DNA from 3 places in the Nocardia huaxiensis genome. Region 3 is predicted to be linked to each of the others. Evidence: riboswitches for the same ligand, from Rfam matches in the RefSeq annotation. Region 3 holds a riboswitch; each other region holds the start of a gene.
The links. A riboswitch is a leader RNA that binds a small molecule or an ion and turns the genes downstream of it on or off. The one in region 3 is predicted to bind S-adenosylmethionine.
Positions count from the first base shown of each region.

Region 1 (7,520 bases), 1.6 Mb from region 3:
GAGATGCGGACTACGCCGTCGGTGATGCCCACTGCCGCACGGCCTTCCGGGCCCATGGCGCGGTGGGTGGTGGTGGCCGGGTGGGTGATGAGGGTCTTGGCGTCACCGAGGTTGTTGGAGATGTCGATGATGCGGAGGCCGTTGAGGACCTCGAAGGCGCGCTTCTTGGCTTCGCCTTCGGGGGCCTTGAGTTCGAAGGTGACTACCGTTCCGCCGCCGGACATTTGGGACTGGGCGAGGTCGTACTGGGGGTGCGACTTCAGGAACGGGTACTTCACCCAGGCCACGGCGGGGTGCTGTTCCAGGAACTCGGCGATGCGCAGGGCCGAGGCGTTGGACTGGCGGACGCGCAGGGGCATCGTCTCCAGGCCCTTCAGCAACGTCCAGGCATTGAAGGGGCTCAGGGCCGGGCCCGTGTGGCGCATAAGGTTTTTGACGGGGCCGTCGATGTAGTCCTGGGGGCCGAGGATGGCGCCGCCGAGGACGCGGCCCTGGCCGTCGATGTGCTTGGTGCCGGAGTAGACCAGGACGTCCGCGCCCAAGTCGAAGCCGCGCTGCAGCAGCGGGGTGGCGAAGACGTTGTCCAGCACCACCTTCGCGCCGGCGGCGTGGGCCAGCTCGGTGACCTTGCGCACGTCCACGAGGGACTGCATCGGGTTGGACGGGGTTTCGAAGAAGACGGCCTGGGTGGGGACGGACAGGGCCTGCTCCCACTGGTCCAGGTCCTCGCCGTCGACGAAGACCGTCTCGACACCCCAGCGCGGCAGGATCTCGTTCGCGACCACGAAACAGGAGCCGAACAGGCTGCGAGCGGCGACCAGGCGGTCACCCGCGCCGAGCAGCGCGCCCAGGGCGGTGAACACCGCGGACATGCCCGAGGCCGTGGCGAAAGCCGCTTCCGCGCCGTCGATCAGGCGCAGGCGCTCCTCGAACATGGCGACCGTGGGATTGCCGTAGCGGGAGTAGACGAAATGCTCGATGTCGCCGGTGAAGGACGCTTCCGCGGCCTCGGCGCTCTCGTAGACGAAACCGGAGTTCAGGAACAGCGCCTCGGAGGTCTCCTCGAAACCGGAGCGCCGGATGCCGCCGCGCACGCCGAGCGTGGCCGGGCCGACGCCCTCGGGCAGCGGCCGGTCGAACGAACCACCAGTGATCACGACTGCCTCCACGGAAGTCCGTCCGCGCGCCAGCCGGTCTGGCCGCGATGACCCTGCGCGTCGAGCGCGCCTTCGAAACCTTCGACGACATTGAAGGACGGAGCGAAACCGGCCGCAGTGGCGGCGGTGGCCGCGCCGATGGACCGCTGACCCGAACGGCAGATGAAGATGACCGGGGCCTCCGACGCCGAATCACGGTCGGCGAGGACGTTCCTCAGCTGGTCCACGAACCGCGAGTTCGGGCCGCCGGTGAAGTCCACCCATTCGATCAGCGCGGTCGGGCGGCCGATGCCGCTGGTGTCGGGCACCCCGACGAACCGCCATTCGGCCTCGGTGCGCACATCGACCAGCACCGCATCCGGATTGTCGCGCAACAGTTCCCACGCCTGCTTCGGCGTGATGTCACCCGCGTAGCTCACTCGAACCTCCTGTGAATCCGCACTTGCCGCACCACGAATTTTCCAGCGGTGCGGGCCAGGTCGTCACCCGGAGCACCCCACCGCGGAGGAGGGTTGCCGACCAGCCAGCCGGGGCTTCACGCTGGTACTCATGACCTGGGTTGAGATTGCCCGGACCAATGCCCGACTGTCAATTCTTTCCCCAGGGGCTCTGCCCCCGGACCCCGGAATCGGAGGCTCTGCCCCCGGCCCCCGTCGACCGGGATCACGATCAGGAATTGCAGACCAGCCAGCGGTTGTCGGTCTTGCTGAAATGCCAGGTCGAGGTGGATTCGACGCCGTCGGTGCGGGTGGTGACCTGCGCGGTGGCCTGATCCCCGTTCAGCTGCGCGTCGGTGAGCCGCACGAATTCGTATGTGGCGGCCTGTTCTCCGGCCGGCGGCTGCAATGGCGACCGCTTCTGATCGAACCCCGGGCAGGCCGTGCGCGGATCGAGTACGTCGGTGCCACTGCGGGATTGGGTGAAGGTGCTGGCAGCGACGGCCAGGCGGTCGCTATCTGTGACATTCTTCTCAACCGGCGACACCAGCGCGGCAATAACAATTCCGATGATTACAACCACGATGACGCCCGCCGCCACCAGGAATGGCAGCAGAGTCCGCGTCTCACCCTGATCGATCCGTACCGGCTGGTCATCGACGTCGCTCATGGGTAGATCATGCCTGGTCGACCGGGGTGTTCCGGCCGCGACACCGGGTACACGCGCGGGGTGGGCATTCCCACAGTTCACCGCACCGCGCGGGAGGGTGGTCCACCTCACCGATAGAATCACCACAATTCCCGCGCGAGAGCGGGAATAGCAACACCACGCAGCAACGCTGCAGCGTCGGGGGTTACCAGAGTGAACGGGACCACCCGAGCCAGGGCGTCAACTTAGCCTAAGCTAAGACAGACGGCTAAGTACTGACGGCAAGATAGTTTCGACCCAAAGGGTGCGCGTAAGAATGACCGAACAGAGTGCAGCGACCCGCCCGCTCCGCATTGCGATCGTGGGCGCGGGCCCGGCCGGCATCTACGCCGCCGACGCGTTGATGAAATCCGACGCGGACGTGAGCATCGACCTCTACGAGCGGATGCCCGCCCCGTTCGGCCTCATCCGCTACGGCGTCGCTCCCGACCACCCTCGCATCAAGGGCATCATCACCGCCCTGCACAAGGTGCTCGACAAGCCGCAGGTGCGCCTGCTCGGCAATATCGACTACGGCGTCGACATCAACCTCGAGGACCTGCGGCGCTTCTACGACGCCATCATCTTCTCCACCGGCGCCAATGCCGACCGCGCGCTGGAGATCCCGGGCATCGGCCTCGACGGCTCCTACGGCGCGGCCGACTTCGTCTCCTGGTACGACGGCCACCCGGACGTCCCGCGCACCTGGCCGCTGGACGCCAAGAAGGTCGCCGTGCTCGGCGTCGGCAACGTCGCCCTCGACGTGGCGCGCGTGCTCGCCAAGACCGGCGACGAACTGCTGCCGACCGAGATCCCGCCGAACGTCTACGAGGGCCTCAAGGGCAACCAGGCCCTGGAAGTGCACGTGTTCGGCCGCCGCGGTCCCGCGCAGGCCAAGTTCACCCCCCTGGAACTGCGCGAGCTCGACCACTCGCCGACCATCGAGGTCATCGTCGACCCCGAGGACATCGACTACGACGAAGGCTCCGAGGCCGCGCGCCGCCACTCCAAGCAGGTCGACATGATCTGCAATACCTTGGAGCAGTGGGCGATTCGCGATATCGGCAACCGCCCGCACAAGCTGTACCTGCACTTCTTCGAATCCCCGTCCGAGGTCATCGGCGACGCCGACGGCAAGGTCGTCGGCCTGCGCACCGAGCGCACCTCGCTCGACGGCACCGGCAACTGCAAGGGCACCGGCGAGTTCAAGGACTGGGACGTGCAGGCCGTGTACCGCGCGGTCGGCTATCTGTCGCAGAACATCCCGCAGCTGCCCTTCGACGATCAGGCCGGCACCGTGCCCAACGAGGCCGGACGCGTGCTCGTGAACGAGGACGCCGACGGCGCGGACCGGTTCATGCCGCAGACCTACGTTACCGGCTGGATCAAGCGCGGCCCCGTCGGCCTCATCGGCCACACCAAGGGCGACGCCAACGAGACCATCGCCTGCCTGCTCGACGACGCCGCCGGCTTCATCCCGGCCGCCGAACCCGAGCTGGACGCCGTCACCGCGTTCCTGGAGGAGAAGGGCATCCCCTTCACCACCTGGGCCGGCTGGTACCGCCTCGACGCCCACGAGCGGGCGCTGGGCGAGCCGGAGGGCCGCGAGCGCGTCAAGGTCGTGGAGCGCGAGGACATGCTGCGCGCGTCCGAGCCGGACAAGGTTTCCAACCAGTCCTGACCTGGCGTAATCCACCAGGCGGACAAGGTTTTCCGCACTTGTCACCGTTCTGAGGCATGCTGATCACGTGTTCGATGCCCATGTCCATCTCATCGATCCGCGGTTCCCGCTGATCGAGAACGAGGGCTACCTGCCCGACCCGTACACCATCGCCGATTACAAGCGGCGCATGTCGCGCTTCGACATCGACGGTGGTGCGGTGGTCAGCGGCTCCTTCCAGGGCACGGATCAGACGTATCTACGCGCGGCGCTGGCCGAGCTCGGGGACGGCTGGGTCGGCGTCACCAATCTCTCGCCGGAGACGCCGGACGACGAGATCGTGGATCTCAACTTCGCGGGCGTACGGGCGATCCGGTTCAACCTGAAGCGGGCGGGTGGCGACATCGTCGGGCTGACCATGCTGGCGCTGCGGGCCTGGGAGATCGCGCGCTGGCATGTGGAGCTCTACATCGACGGATCCATGCTCGGGTCGCTGGAGCCGGTGATCACCAAATTGCCGAAGCTGTCCATCGACCATATGGGCGGGTCCGACGAATGCCTGCCCTACCTGCTGAATCTGGTGGATCGCGGGGCCAAGGTGAAGGCGTCCGGGTTCGGGCGGGTGTCCATGGATGTGGGCTCGGCGCTGCGCAAGATCCACACTGTGAATCCCGAAGCGCTGATGTTCGGCACGGACCTGCCGGGGACGCGGGCCGGGCGGCCGTTCCTCGATTCCGATGTCGAGCTGATCTCGGATGCGGTGGGGTCGGATCTGCATCGGGTGCTCGAAGACAATGCGCGTGCCTTCTACGGGCTGCCCGCCAAGGAACGCCACTTCGAGGATCCGAATCCGACTCTGCGCCTTGACTCTTCGCAGGCGCCGACGCTGCGGCTGCGCCGTTCGGAACTACCGCTGCCGCCTCCGCCGACCCTGCCGCTGCCGCGCATCGACCGTTAGATCGCGATGGCGGCGGCGAGCCAGACCCCGGACGCCAGCAGCGCGCCGAACAGTTCGATAAGTATCGACAGCCCAACGCCTTTCAGCGCCTCGACGGTGGAGGGCCAGGCGGCCTGATGGTTGCCGAGCCGCTGTAGCTCCGAAACGTACACGCCGAGAACGAATCCCAGCAGCAGGCCGATCACCGGTATTACGAAGAAGCCGATGATGCCGAGCACCGCGCCGAGCACGATCGAGCGCGTGGGCACCCCGGCCTCCTGCATCTTGCGACCCGGCCAGGTGTATTTCACCACCCCGCTGATCACGAGAAACGTTGCGCAGACCGCGAATACGGTCCAGGCGGTGGTCCCGCCGGTGACGAAGGCCCAGACGCCGATGGCGACCAGGATCAACAGCACCCCGGGCAGCACCGGCACGATGACGCCCACCAGTCCGATCACAATCGCGAGGCCGACCATGACCTCACCCGCTGCGCTCACTTCGGCTCCTCCGCTCGGTTCGTCACCGATTCTCGCTATTTTCCCAGGGGGCGCAGCCCCCGCCCCCGTTACGAGGTGGTCCGGCATCGGGTCGTGATCCGATGCCGGACGCACGGCGGATCAGCCCTGAGAGCCGGTGTGCAGCGCGGTGAGCAGGCGCGTCATCCCGCCCTGTTCGTCGGTGTCACAGGGGCCGTCGACAGCCGCGTCGGCGCCGCTGCCGGTATTGCCGGTGAGCACGTCGTGCAGGATGACGTACCCCAGGCCAACCGCTGCGGATCCCAGATCGGCGGCCGCGGAGCCGGTTCCGTCGTACACCACCACCTCTCGCCCGCCCTCACACTGGATGACCCGGGAACTCCCGGTGTCGGCGGTGTCGGTCAGCGGCAGTCCCTCGGCGTGGGCGGGTGCGGTCGATACGGCGAGGGCGGCGGTGGCGAGAAGGCCGATGGCGAGAGCCCGTTTCATGGTGGTTCCTAACGAAAAGCGGTGGTGCGTAAGGGACCCCGGACGTCGAGGCCCATCGCCATTTCGCCACACTATGAAATGCTGTAGTTTCATATAGGGGGGATTGTGACCGCGATCACTATGCTTCAGCACAATTCGACCGAGCCCCACGGGTGTGAGGGCATCCCGCTCGCAGTTATTGTCATACTGTCAACACCGGTGTGTGAGCCGGTGCGCAGGATTCGACGATGAACCGAGGTAGGGCGTGAGCACTCCATCCACCGCCAAGCAGGGCCCGCTCGCGGGCATTCGAGTGGTCGAACTGGCCGGCATCGGCCCCGGTCCGCACGCGGCACTGCTGCTCGCCGACCTCGGCGCGGATGTGGTGCGGGTGCAGCGGGCCGGCCAGTTCCCCGGCTTCATGGAGCGCCCGCAGTGGCGTGGCCGCACCATCGTCGAAGCCAACCTGAAGGATCCCGCGGACATCGAGAAGGTGCTCGGCCTCGTCGAGAAGGCCGACGTGCTGCTCGAAGGCTTCCGCCCCGGCGTCACCGAGCGCATGGGCCTGGGCCCCGACGTTGCGCTGGAACGCAATCCGAAGCTCGTCTACGGCCGCATGACCGGCTGGGGCCAGTACGGCCCGCTCGCCGACCGCGCCGGCCACGACATCAACTACATCTCCCTCACCGGCGTCCTGAACGCCATCGGCCGCAAGGGCGAACGCCCCGTCCCGCCGCTGAACATGGTCGGCGACTTCGGCGGCGGCTCCATGTTCCTCGTCTTCGGCATCCTCGCCGCGTTGGTCGAACGCCAGACCTCCGGCAAGGGCCAGGTCATCGACGCCGCCATGATCGACGGCGCGCTGGCCCTCTCCCACATGATCTGGGGCATGAAGGGCATGGGCCTGTGGTCCGACGAGCGCGGCACCAACCTCCTCGACACCGGCATGGCCTTCTACGACACCTACGAAACCGCCGACGGCAAATACATGGCAGTCGGCTGCATCGAGCCCCAGTTCTACGCCGAATTCCTGAAGGGCCTCGAAATCGACCCCGAGGGCCTCCCCCACCAACTCGACCCCGCCGGCCAGGACCAACTCCGAAAGCTCTTCGCCGACAAGTTCAAAACCAAAACCCGCGACGAATGGTGGGCCATCTTCGAACCCACCGACGCCTGCACCACCCCCGTCCTCACCTTCACCGAGGCCGAACAAAACCCCCACATCCAAGCCCGCACCGGCTTGATCGACATCGACGGCGTCGTTCAGCACGCCCCGGCTCCCCGCTTCTCCCGCACCCCGGGCGGGATCCCGACCCCGCCGCCCAACGAGGGCACCCCGATCGAGCAGGTGTGGGCGGACTGACAGGAACTTCTCAGCAATGCGCAGCGGCGGCATCCGATCGGATGCCGCCGCTGCTGTTTCACCCGCGCGATGTGGATAACCGCAGATCAATATGGGCAATCACACGCCGGGATCACAGCTACGAACTTGAGTGGCAAACCGGTGGCGGTTAGCCTCCGAAGGTCGGGACGTGGGCACAAAGGGGGGTGAGCATCGTGAACTGGGCTACTCGCTTGGACAGCATCGAGGAAGAGCATCGGGCAGCTGTCCAACGCTTCGAAAACCGGATTCACGAGATCGATGAGCGGGTCCGCGCGGCTCTGCTCGCCGTCGATGAATCCGAATCCGATGA
Region 1 covers NZ_CP059399.1:8,209,995-8,217,514, forward strand. Annotated here, with positions in the region: gene H0264_RS37605 (O-succinylhomoserine sulfhydrylase) at 1-1,157, opposite strand, end outside; gene H0264_RS37610 (rhodanese-like domain-containing protein) at 1,154-1,576, opposite strand; SAM riboswitch class IV at 1,591-1,712, opposite strand; gene H0264_RS37615 (Rv0361 family membrane protein) at 1,827-2,264, opposite strand; gene H0264_RS37620 (FAD-dependent oxidoreductase) at 2,560-3,963, shown strand; gene H0264_RS37625 (amidohydrolase family protein) at 4,031-4,900, shown strand; gene H0264_RS37630 (DUF456 domain-containing protein) at 4,897-5,358, opposite strand; gene H0264_RS37635 (hypothetical protein) at 5,500-5,847, opposite strand; gene H0264_RS37640 (CaiB/BaiF CoA transferase family protein) at 6,092-7,189, shown strand; gene H0264_RS37645 (hypothetical protein) at 7,384-7,520, shown strand, end outside.
Region 1: it holds a riboswitch for S-adenosylmethionine, as region 3 does, so the genes downstream of both, H0264_RS37610 (rhodanese-like domain-containing protein) here and H0264_RS06645 (bifunctional o-acetylhomoserine/o-acetylserine sulfhydrylase) in region 3, are expected to answer to the same signal.

Region 2 (7,520 bases), 770 kb from region 3:
CTCCCCCAACCCCATTCACGCCCCTGCTCGGCGACGACCAACAGTGGCGTGATGCCGAGCGCCAGCACCAGCACACCCCAATAGTCCACACGGTCAAGGGATCTCACCGGTTTCGGCAGTCGCAGCACGCGTGAGACCACCAGCAGCGCGAACAGCCCCAGCGGCACGTTGACCAGGAAAACCCAACGCCACCCGGCGATCCCGAGCAGGCTGGACTGCCCGGCGAACAATCCGCCCAATAGCGGACCGAGCACACTCGAGGTGCCGAACACGGCCAGAAAATAGCCCTGATATCTGGCTCTTTCCCGCGGGCTCACGATATCGCCGACAATGGTGAGGGCCAGCGACATGAGCCCGCCCGCACCCAGCCCCTGCAAAGCCCGAAACGCCGCCAGCTCGTACATGCTCTGCGCGAGCGTGCACAGCAGCGAACCCGCCAGGAAAATGGAAATGGCCGCCAGATAGAAGGGCTTGCGCCCGTACATGTCCGACAGTTTTCCGTACAGCGGCGTCGCCAGCGTGGCCGTGATCAGATAAGCCGTTGTGGCCCAAGCCTGTAACGCATAACCGTCCAGATCATCGGCAATGGTCCGGATCGCCGTCGACACAATGGTCTGATCGAGCGCGGCCAGCAGCACCCCGAGCAGTAGCCCGCTGAGAATCACCAGAATCTGCCGGTGCGTGAATCCACCCTCGCCGGTGGATGCGGCCACCTCGGATGTAGCCATGGCCAACCTCCAGGTCCCCCAGCCTCACGATAGGCCGGAACCGGAGATCCGCAATCGGTTTTCGATAGCCGCCGGATCAGCACCGTCATCCCGGCGCGCTTTTTGGCCGGGATCCACACCCGCTGCACCCCAACAGGTTTCGTGGATCCCGGCCAAAAGCATGCCGGGATGACGAGTGCGTGCCTACTTCCCCTGGAACCGCGGCTGTCGCTTCTCGAACACGGCCTGAATGGCCTCGGTGATGTCCTCCGAGGGCAGGAAGGCCGCATTCCACGCCGACACGTAGCGCAGCCCGTCGGCGACCTTGCCCGCCTTCGGCTGATCCAGCACATCCTTGATGCCCTGCACCACCAGCGGCGGGTTCTCGGCGATCTCACGCGCCAGCGCGTGCGCCGCGTCCAGCACCGCCTGCTGATCCGCGTACACATCGTTGATCAGGCCGATCTTCTCGGCCCGCGCCGCGTCGATGTCCTTGCCGGTGTAGGCGAGCTCGCGCAGATGCCCCTCGCCGATGATGCCCGGCAGCCGGTGCAGCGACCCGATATCCGCGACGATGGCGACCTTCGCCTCGCGCAGGCTGAACTTGGCATCGGCACTGGCCAGCCGGATATCCGCGGCGGCAATGAGATCCAGCCCGCCGCCGATGCACCAGCCCGACACCGCCGCGATGACCGGCTTGTGGCTGTCCGCCACCGCGGTGACCGAAGCCTGCATCTCGCGCACGTGCCGGAGGAAATCGGTGCGGGGCTTGGCCAGCGCCTTGTCCCCGAGCAGCGGCCCGAACAGCGGCGACATGGCCGGCAGATCCAGTCCGTAGGAGAAATGCTTCCCCGCCCCGGTGAGCACGATGGCCCGCACCTCGGGATCGGCGTCGAGTTCGCCGAAGATGAGCGGCAGCTCGCGCCAGAAGTCCGGGCCCATGGCATTGCCCTTGCCCGGGCCGGTCAGCGTCACCTGCGCGACGTGGTCCTTGCTCTCGACTTCGAAAGCCTTCCAATCGGTCATTGGTCCAGCGTATCGAGCCCAGGCCCGGCATTTCCCCCCTGCCGGGGTTTCGGGGGCGGAGCTCCCGAGAATCGGCCGGAGCCGGGATTCTCCCGCGTGTAAACGGTTTGCTAAATCTGCTGCGCCGCACTGGTTCCCGATCGGTCACCGGACGGACGATTGATGCGTCCACAAGATGCTCTCCCCGTGTGGAGGTTCCGATGTTGATGCACCACGGAATCGGCCTCGACCGCTTCAATTCCCTCTCTCGCCCGCGCGCCATCCACGCGCTTTTCGAGTGCTGCTGCAATGTCACCTGGGCGCACAAGATCGCGGACGGCAGGCCCTACCCCGGCCACGCCGCACTGCACACCGCGGCCGCAGCCGAATTGCACGCTTTATCCCCCACCGATCTGGAACGAGTCTTCGATTCCTGTGCCCACGAAAACGTTTCGGAGCACACGATCACCGAGCTCGCCAGAATCACCCGTGCCCGAATCGCCCGGATGCTCGGTCCGGAGGAGGGCTACCCCGAATACTGAAACCCGGCACATGTACCGCAATCGCTCTACCCTTGGTGCCATGCGCAGGTCCCTGCTGCCGCCGATCGCGACGAAGGTCTCCGACACCCTGATCCAGCGCGGCCATCACGGGGTGATCGTCACTCAGCCGCAACCCACCCACACCGCCGCCGACGCCGCCCGCGCCCTGGGCGTGGACGTCGGAGCCATCACCAAATCCCTGGTCTTCCTACTCGACGACGACCCGATCCTGCTGCTGGTCTCCGGCGCCCACCAGGTGCACCTGCCCCGCACCAGCGAACGCCTGGAAGGCGCTCTCACCCGGGCCCCCGCCGCCATGGTGCGCGAGGTGACCGGGCAGCCGGTCGGCGGCGTGGCCCCGGTCGGCCACCCCACCAACCTGCCCACCTTCGTCGACAACGCCCTGTCCCGTCATCCGGAACTGTGGGCCGCGGGCGGCCACCCGAACACCCTGTTCCGCACCACCTTCGGCGAGCTGGTCCGGATCACCGCGGGCCTGGCCATCGACGTGGACTGAGCCGCCGGTCCACGCGATATTTCGCACAGCCCGGAATATTCGGGCGCCGCAGCACGTAGGTTCGTTGCGTGACTGATTCCGAGACATCCGGCGCCGAGCTACATGTGCCCGATGACCTGAGCGGCATCACCGCGCAGCAGTATCGCGCCGCCATGCGGCATTACCCGGCGGGCGTCACCATCGTCACGCTGAACTCCGGGAACGGCCCGATCGGTTTCACCGCCACCTCGTTCGCCTCGCTCTCCGCGGAACCCCCGCTCATCTCGTTCAATATCGCGCACACCTCCTCCAGCATCGAGGCCATGCTGCGGTCCGAATCCCTGGTCGTGCACTTCCTCGGTGAACACCAGAAGCACCTGGCCCAGCGCTTCAGCCGGGACGCCGCCGAACGCTTCAGCGACCGCTCACTGTGGACCGCACTCGACACCGGCGAACCGGTCCTGCACGGCACCCCCATCTGGGTGCGCGCCACCGTCTACAAGCTGCTGCCGATCGGCGATCACACGCTAGTGGTCGGCCTGGTCACGCGGGTGCACGACAACACCCAGGATTCCCCGGCCGTCGGCCCGCTCGTCTACTACAACGGCGCCTACCACCACGCCGAGATCTCCGACTGATTCCCGCCGGGTCGCATCCCGGCCGGATCAGGTCAGCTCGCCGATGCCGCGGTGCCGATACCCAGCGCCGCCAGAATCGCCGCGCTGAGCTGTTCCAGCCGATCCCGCACCGCGGGCCGTTGCAGCAGCGCCACCGCCCGGGACGCCGCCAGCGCCAGCAGCACCATTTCGATTGCGGCAATGGTGGATTCGATCGCCCCGAGCGTCAGCGTGTTCGCGAAGGTCACCTCGGTCAGGAACTGCGGCAGCACGGCGAGGTAGAACAACCCCACCTTCGGATTGAAAACGCACGATAGCAATCCGGCAGCGAATGCCGAGCGAACCGAGTTCGCCTTCTCCCGGGCCGTGCGCGCCGCGAGTTCATCCGCCCCCGCGGCCTTCCCCCGCCGATGCGCCAGCAGCGCGCGAATCCCCAAGTACACCAGGTAGATTCCGCCGATCACCTTCAGCGCGCGATAGGCCGTGGCCGACTGCTCCAGCAGCGCCGCCACCCCCGCGGCGACAACCACCGCCCACACGATCCCACCCAGCGCCGACCCCACTGCCGCGGCAATGGCGGGACGCGGCCCGGCCATCGAAAACCGCAGCACCAGAAAGGAATCCGGCCCCGGCGTGATGGACAGCAGCACGCACAGCCCGATGAAGCTCAACAGCAGCGCCATGCTCATCCGTCAATGACAGCACAGCCCACCGACATTCGGGAGGGAAGAACCCGCCGACCGGACCTGATGATGAAAACCGGCCGGCGGCCCCTCCGGGCGCGTCCAGAATTCAGTTTCGCGCGCTGAACTCCGCACCCAGTTCCTGGAACAGGTTGGTATTCATGGTGAATGCGAGTCGCGCCTCGTCCAGCACGCGCTCCACATCGTCCCCGGCGAGGGGCAGCCGGTCCAGGCTCTCGCGGTATTCGCGTTTGAACGCGGCCGGATTCGAGATGCCGTCGAAGACGTAGAACCGCACGCCGTCGCCCTTCTTGGGCAGATCCCACAGCTTCTCGGCGGTCCCGCGAATGACCTGGCCGCCCGAGAGATCGCCGAGGTAGCGGGTGTAGTGATGCGCGATGTACCCGGCCGGGAAGGTGCGCGCACACTCCTCGATCCGGGCGGCGTACGCGGAAGTCGAAGGCAGTGCGGACAATTCGTCGCGCCAGTTCGGTCCGCCGAGGTAGGCGAGGTCGAGTTCGAGAGCGGCGAGCCGATCGAGTTCCGACCGGACGAACGGCCCGGCGACGGGGTCCTGAGCGAGCTGCGCGGAGTGCTTCTCCAGCGCGTCGTAGACGAACCACAGCTGCGAGGTGTAGCGGTAGAAAGCCTGGACACCGAGCTTCCCGGTGAGCAGATCGCGCATGAATGTGGAGTGTTCCGCCTCGTTGTGCTGCTGCTCGGTCGCGGTGCGGATGAGCGTCGAGAACGGCGTGTCGATGTCCAGCATGAGCAACCTCTTTCACCTCTCGGGCGCCCAACTATGGCTACCCTAACTTCTAGTGACAAGGTTAGCTACAGCAACAATCCCGCGAAACGTACTTTGCGGCCGACCGGATCCAACTTTCGGATGATTTTCGCGGCGGGGTTGACAAGATCCCCGCCCGTCTGCCAGCCTCTGAAACCAGGTCATGAGTGCCAGTGCAAAGCCCCGGCTAGCTGGTCGGCAACCCTCCTCCGCGGTGGGGTGCTCCGGGTGACGACCCGGCCGTATCCCGACTTGGGAACGGCAAGCGCGGACACTCGATCACTCACTTTCTGATCGCGCGTCCCTTATCCGACGGGATTTCGTGATGACTGCTTTCGCCGACCAGAGCTGTGCCGCCCTCGCCGAGGTGTCCGGCCGCGACCTCCAGGTCCCCCTCGTCCAGGGCGGCACCATCACCTACGCCAACTTCGACTACGCCGCCAGCGCACCGGCATTGACCCAGGTCACCGACCGCATCCAGGAGCTGCTGCCGTTCTACGCCAGCGTGCACCGGGGCGCCGGCTACGCCTCGCGCATCTCCACCGACTGCTACGAATCGGCCCGCGGTTCCGTCGCCCGCTTCCTCAACGCCGCCGACGACCAGGTCGTCGTCTTCACCCGCAACACCACCGACTCGCTCAACCTGCTCGCCGGGTGCGTGCCCGGCGACACCGTGGTCCTCGACGTGGAACACCACGCCAACTTCCTGCCCTGGCAGCAGCGCGGCCGCCGCGTGGTCCCGGTCGCCGACACCATCGAGGAGACCATCCAGCGGCTGGTCGCCGAACTGTGCGCCAAACCCGCTGCGCTGCTTGCGGTTACGGGCGCCTCCAATGTCACCGGTGAACTGCTGCCGCTGGAGCGCCTGGCCTGGATCGCGCACCAGTGCGGCACCCGCATCCTCGTCGACGCCGCCCAGCTGGCCCCGCACCGCCGGATCGATCTGCGCACCAGCGGCATCGACTACCTGGTCTTCTCCGGTCACAAGACGTACGCGCCCTTCGGCGCGGGCGTGCTGGTCGGCCGCCGCGACTGGCTCGACGCCGCCGAACCGTATCTGGCCGGCGGCGGCGCGGTCCGCTCCGTCACCACCGACAGCGTGGAGTGGGCGCCCGCCCCGCAACGGCACGAGGCCGGATCACCGAACGTCCTCGGCGTGGCGGCACTGGCCGCCGCCTGCGACGCGCTCGCCGAACTCGACGCCACCACGGCCATCGAGCATGAGCAGTACCTCACCCATCGCCTGCGCTACGGCCTGAAAACCGTTCCGGGAGTGCGCTTTCTGCGCATCTGGCGGGACAGCACCGACGCCGTCGGCATTGTCGCCTTCACCGTCGACGGCTTCGAACCCGGCCAGGTCGCGGCCTACCTCTCCGCCGAGCACGGCATCGGCGTGCGCGACGGCCGCTTCTGCGCACACCCGCTGCTGTCACGCCTCGGCGTCGACGCGGCCCTGCGCGCCAGCATCGGCCTCGGCACCACCGCCGCCGAGGTGGACCGCCTGATCGAGGCCGTCGCCACCCTCGTCGACAAGGGCCCGGCCTGGAATTACGCCCGCACCGAAGGACATTGGAATCCGGTGCCGGAGACCCGGCCCTTCGGCAGCGGTAACGAGGGCGCGGCGCCCTGCGCGTTCTAAAACACGAGGTAGCGGGCGGCGAGTTCTTCGACGAAAGGGTCGTCGTCCGCGACCACGTTCAGGATGTCAAGATCGTCCTGGACGGAAACCCGGCGTACATCGTCCTGTTCGGGGTCCGGTCCGTCTTCTTCCAGCTGCCGGATCAGTTTCGCGCGTACTCGTTCCTTCAGCGAATCACTCATATCCAGAGCATGCCCCGCCGCCACACGATCATCCGGACAGGCACGCCGCAGGGCTCACACCGGCGCGAGCCAGGTTCCGTACGGCGTGTTCCGCAGCACCGTGAACGCCACCAGCAATATCCCGGTTACCCATAGCGCCGCCTGCGGCAGGATGCGCGGCAGCGGCGGCGGCATCTGCCCGCGCAAGCCCTTGATCATCCAATTCCCCCACCACGCAAAGAAACCCACCAGCAGCGGAAGCAGCAGCAGATTGCTGTGGATGGCGTCCAGAATCCGCCCGTCGGTGAGGTTGTGCATGCCCCGCAACCCGCCGCAGCCCGGGCACCAGTACCCGGTCAGCTCGTAGAACGGGCACACCCCGTAGGACCCCTCCACGTGCGGATCCCGGAAATGCAGCAGCGCCATGGCTCCGGCCATCGCGCCGCCCGCGAGCAACGGCAACCCCGCGGTCAGCCACCGCGGCCGGGCAGAGGGTTCGCGCACAGGCGCCGATGCGGTGTCCACGCGCTCAACGGTAGCGGCGTGGACCGCGCGCTGCCAGAGCGGTCTCAACGCACCGGCGCCCGTTCGACGACCGGCGCGGTGAGTGTCCCGGCAAGCATGTCGATGATTTCTCCCCAGGCATCCACAGCTCCGGCCGCGACCTTGCCCGCCTCCACCGCACGCTCGTGATCGGCGAGCAGCGCGAAAAGCACTGTGGGCAAAGCACGCAAGCGTCGCAGGCGCAGTCGCGGCGGCAGCTCGCCGAGTTCGCCTTCGAGCCCGCGCATGATCACGCGCACCGAAGTGCGCTGTGCACTGTCGAGATTGCCCGCGTCGGTGACGGCGGGATGCGCGTGGATCTGTTCGAGAAACCGCGCGT
Region 2 covers NZ_CP059399.1:718,784-726,303, reverse strand. Annotated here, with positions in the region: gene H0264_RS03305 (MDR family MFS transporter) at 1-728, opposite strand, end outside; gene H0264_RS03300 (crotonase/enoyl-CoA hydratase family protein) at 912-1,733, opposite strand; gene H0264_RS03295 (2-oxo-4-hydroxy-4-carboxy-5-ureidoimidazoline decarboxylase) at 1,934-2,254, shown strand; gene H0264_RS03290 (YbaK/EbsC family protein) at 2,295-2,771, shown strand; gene H0264_RS03285 (flavin reductase family protein) at 2,924-3,388, shown strand; gene H0264_RS03280 (LysE family translocator) at 3,421-4,056, opposite strand; gene H0264_RS03275 (biliverdin-producing heme oxygenase) at 4,160-4,819, opposite strand; SAM riboswitch class IV at 4,997-5,111, shown strand; gene H0264_RS03270 (aminotransferase class V-fold PLP-dependent enzyme) at 5,163-6,476, shown strand; gene H0264_RS03265 (hypothetical protein) at 6,473-6,658, opposite strand; gene H0264_RS03260 (DUF2752 domain-containing protein) at 6,713-7,162, opposite strand; gene H0264_RS03255 (TetR/AcrR family transcriptional regulator) at 7,207-7,520, opposite strand, start outside.
Region 2: it holds a riboswitch for S-adenosylmethionine, as region 3 does, so the genes downstream of both, H0264_RS03270 (aminotransferase class V-fold PLP-dependent enzyme) here and H0264_RS06645 (bifunctional o-acetylhomoserine/o-acetylserine sulfhydrylase) in region 3, are expected to answer to the same signal.

Region 3 (7,520 bases):
TGATCGGCGGGGCGACGTTGCTGGCGGCGGCGCTGCGCATGATGTTGCCGACCGAGCGGGCCGGGTTGCTGGCTGTGCGCAGCAAGCGGTTCGACGTGGCCTGGATGGCCGTGCTGGGCGGGGCGACCATTGCGGTGGCCGCCACCATCAGCACGCTGGGCGTCACCTAGCGCGCGGTGTCGTCACTTGGTGACGAGACGCCGTCCGAGTTCGCGGCGCAGCACCTCTTGTGAGGGGAGTCGGTCCAGTACCCGCAGGATGGCGGGGCGTAGTTCACGCTGTTCCTCGTCGGAGAGCAATTCGACGAGATCGCGGAGATCCATGTCATCGAAGGGCGCTGTCATGTATCACACTTTACGGCCGCAGCGGTTCTGCGTCTCGGAATCCGGGGGCAGGTAACCGAGGTGTCACTCGGGCGAAACCAACAGTGCGTCAGGATAATTCGTGTGAAACAGGTGCGACTCAGGCGACCGCTCGGTATCTACGGACCGAACGGCCGGCCGCGCCGCCGCGCCACGATGCGGTTGTCGCTCCGGTAACCCGGTTCAGCGCCGGGCCGCACGCGCGGTCCGGGCCAGATCCATGGTCTCCACCATCAGCTTGCCCACCGCCTCGGTCTCGGTGAGGAACCCGTCGTGCCCGTCCCGGGACCGCACGATCTCCAGCCCCTTACAGCCGGGCAGCAGATCCGCCAGCTCCTGCTGCGTGCGCAGCGGATACAGCCGATCCGAATCCACGCCGCCCACCACGCACGGCACCAGCGTCGAGGCCAGCGCGGCCTCGATGCCGCCGCGCCCGCGGCCCACGTCGTGCCGGTTCATGGCCTCGGTGAGCAGCACGTAGGTGGCCGGATCGAAGCGCGAGATGAGCTTGTCGGCCTGGTACTCCAGGTAGCTCTGCACCGCGTAACGCCCACCGTCCCAAGGGTTCTCATCCCCCTGGGCGTGGTTCTCGAAGCGATGGTCGAGCTCGCCCTCGGTGCGGTAGGTCAGGTGCGCGATGCGCCGCGCCAGGCCCATGCCGGTCATCGGGGCGCGATCACTGCCGTGATAGTTGCCGCCCTGCCAGTCCGGATCGGCCTTGATGACGGCGATCTGCGTTGTCTGCGTGCCGATCTGGTCGGCCGTGGCGCGCGCGCCGACGGCCAGCACGAGTGCCGCGCCGACCCGCTCGGGCGCGCCGACCATCCATTCGAGCACCCGCATGCCGCCCATGGACCCGCCGACCACCGCGGCCAGCCGGTCGATGCCGAGCAGGTCGAACAGCTTCTGCTCGGCGTGCACCTGATCCCGGATGGTGATCTCGGGAAACCGTGCGCCCCAAGGCTTTCCGTCTGCCGCCAGCGAGGACGGCCCGGTGCTGCCCTTGCAACCGCCGAGCACATTGGTGGCGATGACACACCATTCGCGGGTGTCGATCGCCGCACCCGGCCCGACCACGCCGTCCCACCAGCCGGCCTGCGCGTGATGCACGTCGGCGGGACCCACCACATGCGAGTCGCCGGTCAGCGCGTGCTCGATGAGCACCACGTTGTCCGCGTTCGCCGAGAGTTCGCCCCACCGCTGTACGGCCAGGGTGACGTCGGGGATGACCGACCCGTTCTCGAGCTCCACATCCCCGATAGCGATGCTGCCGAGCGTGCCGTCCGCCGGCGGAAGCAGGACTTCCGCCGCCGGCCGGGAGGTGCTCGATTCGATGCTCACGGTCAAGATGCCGCCGCCGTCAGTCCGGCGCGCAGATCCGCCAGGATGTCGTCGATGCCCTCGATACCCACGGCCAAACGCACGAGACCAGGCGTGACGCCGGAAGCGAGCTGCTCGGCGGGCGTCAGCTGCGCGTGCGTGGTGGAGGCCGGGTGGATGACGAGCGAGCGCACATCCCCGATGTTAGCGACATGGCTGTGCAGGACCAGCGCGTCCACGAACTTCTTGCCCGCGTCCACGCCGCCGGCCAGTTCGAAGGACACGATCGCGCCCACACCCTTGGGTGCCAGCTGTTTGCCGCGTGCGTGCCAGGGGGAGTCGGAAAGGCCCGCGTAGTAGACCTTCTCGACGCCGGGCTGCTGCGTCAGGAACTCCGCGACCGCCTGGGCATTGGCGACATGCCGCTCGACCCGCAGGCTCAGCGTCTCGATGCCCTGCGCGATCAGGAAGGCGTTGAACGGCGCGACGGCCGCGCCGAGGTCACGCAGCAACTGCACGCGCGCCTTCAGCGCGAATGCCGGCGCGCCGAGTTCGGCGAATACCACACCGTGGTAGCTGGGATCGGGCGTGGTGAAACCGGGGAAGCGGGAATTGCCCTCGGCGTCCTCGACCGTCCAGTCGAAGGTGCCGCCGTCCACGATCACTCCGGCCACGGCCGAACCGTGCCCGCCCAGGTACTTGGTGGCCGAGTGCACCACGATGTCGGCGCCGTGCTGCAGCGGCTGGATCAGATACGGCGTCGCGACCGTGTTGTCCACGATCAACGGCACGCCCGCCGCGTGCGCGACCTCGGCGATGCCCGGGATGTCCAGAATCGAGCTGCTCGGGTTCGCGACGGTCTCGCCGTAGAAAGCCTTGGTGTTCGGGCGCACCGCGGCCTTCCACTGCTCCAGATCGTCCGGATCCTCGACGAAGCTGACCTCGATGCCCAGTTTGGGCAGCGAGTAGTGCAGCAGGTTGTAGGTGCCGCCGTACAGGTGCGGGCTGGCCACGATGTGATCCCCGGCCTGCGCCAGGTTCAGGATCGCGTAGGTTTCCGCCGCCTGCCCGGAGGCCAGCAGCAGGGCCGCCACACCGCCTTCGAGGGCGGCGATGCGCTGTTCCACCACGTCCTGGGTCGGGTTCATGATGCGGGTGTAGATATTGCCCGGCTCGGCGAGCCCGAACAGCGCGGCGGCGTGGTCGGTGTCGCGGAAGGCATACGAGGTGGTCTGGTAGATCGGCAGTGCGCGGGCCCCGGTGGCCGCATCGGGCGCTTGCCCGGCGTGGATCTGCCTGGTCTCGAAGGACCAGTCGGCCGGATTCGTGGGCGCGGTCGAGTCACTCATGTGCTGCTCCAGGAAAACAAGGTCGCCGAATGGCGGAAGTCTGACGTTATCGGAAAGCGAATAGGCTTCGACAACAACACATTTCGGTGACCTCCTACGGTGCGCTTGCGCTCGGCCCTCGAGCGCCCGGTCCTCACCCGGAGCACCCCACCGCAGCTGGAGGGTTGCCGATCAGCTAGCCGGGGCTTGACGCTGATGCTCTTGACCTGTTGCGAGATTCTAACGGGCGGAAGGCCCGGATTCCGAAGTGGGGCCGGACACACTGGGCGCGGCGCAGGTCCGCACGAATTCGTGGTAGGCGTCGACCACGGCGTCGGCCATGCCGCGCGCCGAGGTGGTGAGGCATTCCGGGGTCTGGTCCTCGCATTCCGTGCCGACTCGCATGATGGTGTGCCAGGTGCTGACCACCAGGCGCACGGGCAGCGAGTCGACGGCCGCGCCCAGGCGTTCGGCCACGGCCGCGGTGACCTGTTCGGTCTTGTGCTCGGCGGCGTCGAGGCTGTACGCGCGCACGGCGGCGCTGCCGCGAATGATGCGCTGCATTTGCTGGAACCAGCGGAACGGCAGCGGTTCGTCGCGTTCGATGACGCCGTCGATGACGGCGAGGAAGGCGTTCATCAGCGCCTGGAGTTCATTCCCGGTGACGGGTTCGGCGCGCAAGTGGTCGGCAAGCGCGGTGCCCCATTCTGCGATGGGGGCGATGACGATGTCTTCCTTGCTCGCGAAGTAGCGATTGATCGTGCGGGGCGAGACATCGGCGGCGTCGGCGATCTGCTCGACGGTGGTGGCGTCGAAGCCGTGGGCGTCGCAGAGCTCCAGCGCCACATCGATGATGCGCGCGCGGGTCTGCTGCTTCTTGCGTTCGCGCAGCCCCGGCCTGGGGCGTTCCAGCAGATCGGCGTGCGTCGACTCGGGCATGGCCACAGTGTATCGACCAGCGGGTATTTCACGACGCCATCCGACAACTGTCGCAGTCGGACATTTTTCTCTTGACGCCATTTGTCGGGTGATGCCACGATGGTCGGGTTGTTCCAGGCATCCTGAGGAGACGGCATGACATCCGGGACGGTGACGCGCACACCCGACGAAATACCTACCGACACAAGCACTTCCAAGCGATGGTGGGCGCTGGGGGTGATCGCTCTGGCGCAGCTGATGGTGGTGCTGGACGCCACCATCGTCACGATCTCGCTGCCCTACGCCCAGGCCGATCTGAAGATCAGCGAAGGCGACAAGCAGTGGGTGCTGACCGCCTACACGCTGATCTTCGGCGGCCTGCTGCTGCTCGGCGGACGGCTCGCCGACTACCTCGGACGCCGCCGCATCTTCCTGATCGGGCTGATCGGCTTCGCCGCGGCCTCCGCGCTGGCCGGGCTCGCGCAGAACGCCGGGCAATTGTTCGCCGGGCGCGGACTGCAGGGCGCGTTCGGTGCGCTGCTGGCTCCGGCGGCGCTGTCGCTGGTGTCGGTGACGTTCACCGAGGCCAAGGAACGCGCCAAGGCGTTCGGCGTCTTCGCGGGCGTGTCCGCGGGCGGCGCGGCCATCGGGCTCATCGCGGGCGGCGCGCTCACCGAATACGCCGACTGGCGCTGGTGCCTGCTGGTGAACACGCCCGTCGCGCTGCTGGCCTTCGTGGGTGCGCTGGCCGTCGTCATCAAGGATGTGCCCGCGCCGCGCACCGGCGGCTACGACCTGCCCGGGGCGATCACCGCCACGCTCGGATTGGTATCCGTCGTCTACGGATTCAGCCGGGCGGCGGAGGCCGGCTGGGGTGCGGGCAGCACGCTGGCCCTGCTCATCGCCGGCGCCGCGCTGTTGATCGCCTTCGTGGTGATCGAGAGCCGGTCCTCGAATCCGCTACTGCCGCTGCGTATTCCGGGTGAGATCAATCGAGGCGGGTCGTTCCTGGTGGCCTTGCTGACGCCGATCGCCATGTTCGCCATGTTCCTGAACCTGACCTACTACCTGCAGGCCACGCTCGGATATTCGGCGCTGAAAGCGGGAGTCGCGTTCCTGCCCTTCCCGATCGGCATCGTGATCGCGGCCGGTGTCACCAGTGCGCTGCTGCCCAGGATCGGTCCGCGGCCGATCATGCTCACCGGTGCGGTCCTGGGCATGGCGGGGCTGCTCTACCTGGCACAACTCGAGTTCGGTGACACCTACGGGGTGAGCGTGCTGCCCGCCATGGTGCTCATCGCACTCGGCATGGGCGCGATCTTCGTGGCCATGCAGACCACCGCGCTGCACCAGGTCGACGACGAGGACTCCGGCGTGGCCAGCGCCCTGCTGAATGCCGCCCAGCAGGTCGGCGGCTCCATCGGCACGGCTCTGCTCACGACCATCTCGGTGCAGGTCGCGGAACGTTTCGCCACCGACAACGCGGGCATGGACAACCTCATGGCTCGCGCCGCCATCCACAGTTACGACGTGTCCTTCTACATCGGTGCGGGGTTCTTCCTGCTCGCGATTCCCATCATCGCCTTCATGATTCGCGACAAGCCGGCCAATCTGCTGGAAGGTCCTGTGCACGTGGGCGTCTGATCGTCCGCCCTGCCCGCGCACCGTCACCGGTGCGCGGGCGTCCGCGTGTCCGCAAGTGAACGGCAAGTCCGGGGCAATGGGCCGCGCCCATCGTGGTCCGGTGACAACGACTGCGACACCGCCGATTCCGTCTCTCCTCCGCGATCGAGTGCAACGCGGCTACCTGCTCGTGGCCGGTGGCGTGCTCTGGTCGATCGGCAATGCCCTGCACCCGCTGCGACATTCGGAGCAAGCCGAACAGGCGGCGACCTGGATCGCCGCCCACCTGACCTTCTCCATCGGGTCGGTGCTGATCGCGGCAGGGCTGCCCGCCGTATTCGCCGCGCTCCTCGACACAACCGGAACCGGTTGGGCGGCAAAGGCGCTCGTCTGGGCGAAGGCCATGCTGTTCCTGGGTTTCGCGGTGACCGTGCCGGTGGGGGCCTACCACGAGATGTTCGTCGCCCGGCAGCTCGGGCATCACGAGCAGCACGAGATCGAAGCGGCGGCCGCGCCGCTGGTGAACACGCTGGCCGCGTCCCTGCTGATCGGTCTGATCCTGCTGGCTGTCGTGTCGATCGCCCGCCCGCACGTGCTGCTGGGCAGGCTCGGGGGCGTGCTGATGCTGGCCGCCGTGATCGCCATGGGTGCGGCGCCGGGATTGCCCGGGGCGGAAGGCATCTGGATCATTCCCGGCACCATTGTGGTCGGCGCGGTGCTGGGCGTGGCGGGGTGGCGTGGCACCAGAGTCGGCCGGGGCGCGACGACGGTCGCCTGAGGGGGGACGCACGCTGGACGATCTCCGCCCCCGGATCGTTAGCGACGCCACCGTTTTTCGCGATGTACCACCCGTGGTGTCGATCGAAGTCCTCGGTGCGCTGCGGGTGCGCGTCAATGGCGACCCCGCGCCGCTGCGCGGCCCCATGCAGGGCGCGGTGCTGGCGCGCCTGGTCGTGGCCGCCGGTGAAGTGGTCTCCGCCGACCGCCTCATCGACGACCTCTGGCAGGGCGAACCGCCCCCCAAGGCCACCGCCGCTCTCCAGGCTCACATCTCCTACCTGCGCCGCGCCCTGGAACCGGACCGCCCGCCCCGAGCCCCCGCCCGCGTCCTCGTCTCCCGCACGCCCGGCTACACCCTCCACCTCCCCGTGACCGCCGTGGACGTGTGGCACTTCGAACACCTGCTGGCACAGGCCGCCGCCGAATCCGACCCGCGAACCCGCCACCGCGACCTCGGCGCGGCCCTCGCCCTCTGGCAGGGTGCCGCGTACACCCCCTACGCCGATGCGCCCTGGGCGGCCGCGGAATCCGACCGCCTCACCGATCTGCGCTGGACCGCACTGGAACACCAGGCCGCGGCCGCCCTGGATCTCGGCCGCCCCGACGAAGCCGCCACCCTCCTGCACCGCCTGGCCGACACCCACCCCGAACGCGAGGAAGCCGTCCGCCTCCTGGCCCTGGCCCGCTACCGCCAAGGCCGCCAACTGGCAGCCCTGGAAACCCTCCGCAAAGTCCGCACCCACCTCAACACCGAATACGGCGTAGACCCCAGCCCACCCCTGCGCGCCCTGGAATCCGCGATCCTCGCCCACGCACCGGAATTGGACTACACCCCACCCACCGCCCGCCCGTACGAAACAGTCGACAGTTCGGGTGGCGCCGGAACCGCCACCCCGGGCCCGACGGACCCCGCACCGGGATCGGTCTCCTCCTACGTCCGCGGTGCCGTCCGAAACTTGTCGCGGGAGTCGACGTCACCGGCACCGCTTGCGGACGAGGTCGGTGCCGGATATGTGGCGGAGCGGGCCGGGTTGCTCGCGGCGGCGGGGGAGGCTCGGGCGGGGCGGAGCCGGGTGGTGTGGGTGGAAGGGGAGGCCGGGGCCGGAAAGACCACGCTGGTAAGCGATGTCGCGAGGCTGCTCCAGGCGGAGGGGTGGGTTGTGGTGACGGGGCACTGTCCGGAGGTGGA
Region 3 covers NZ_CP059399.1:1,487,458-1,494,977, forward strand. Annotated here, with positions in the region: gene H0264_RS06630 (DUF3017 domain-containing protein) at 1-170, shown strand, start outside; gene H0264_RS06635 (hypothetical protein) at 183-344, opposite strand; gene metX (homoserine O-acetyltransferase MetX) at 546-1,709, opposite strand; gene H0264_RS06645 (bifunctional o-acetylhomoserine/o-acetylserine sulfhydrylase) at 1,706-3,031, opposite strand; SAM riboswitch class IV at 3,128-3,238, opposite strand; gene H0264_RS06650 (TetR/AcrR family transcriptional regulator) at 3,251-3,949, opposite strand; gene H0264_RS06655 (MFS transporter) at 4,085-5,572, shown strand; gene H0264_RS06660 (hypothetical protein) at 5,673-6,329, shown strand; gene H0264_RS38970 (ATP-binding protein) at 6,403-7,520, shown strand, end outside.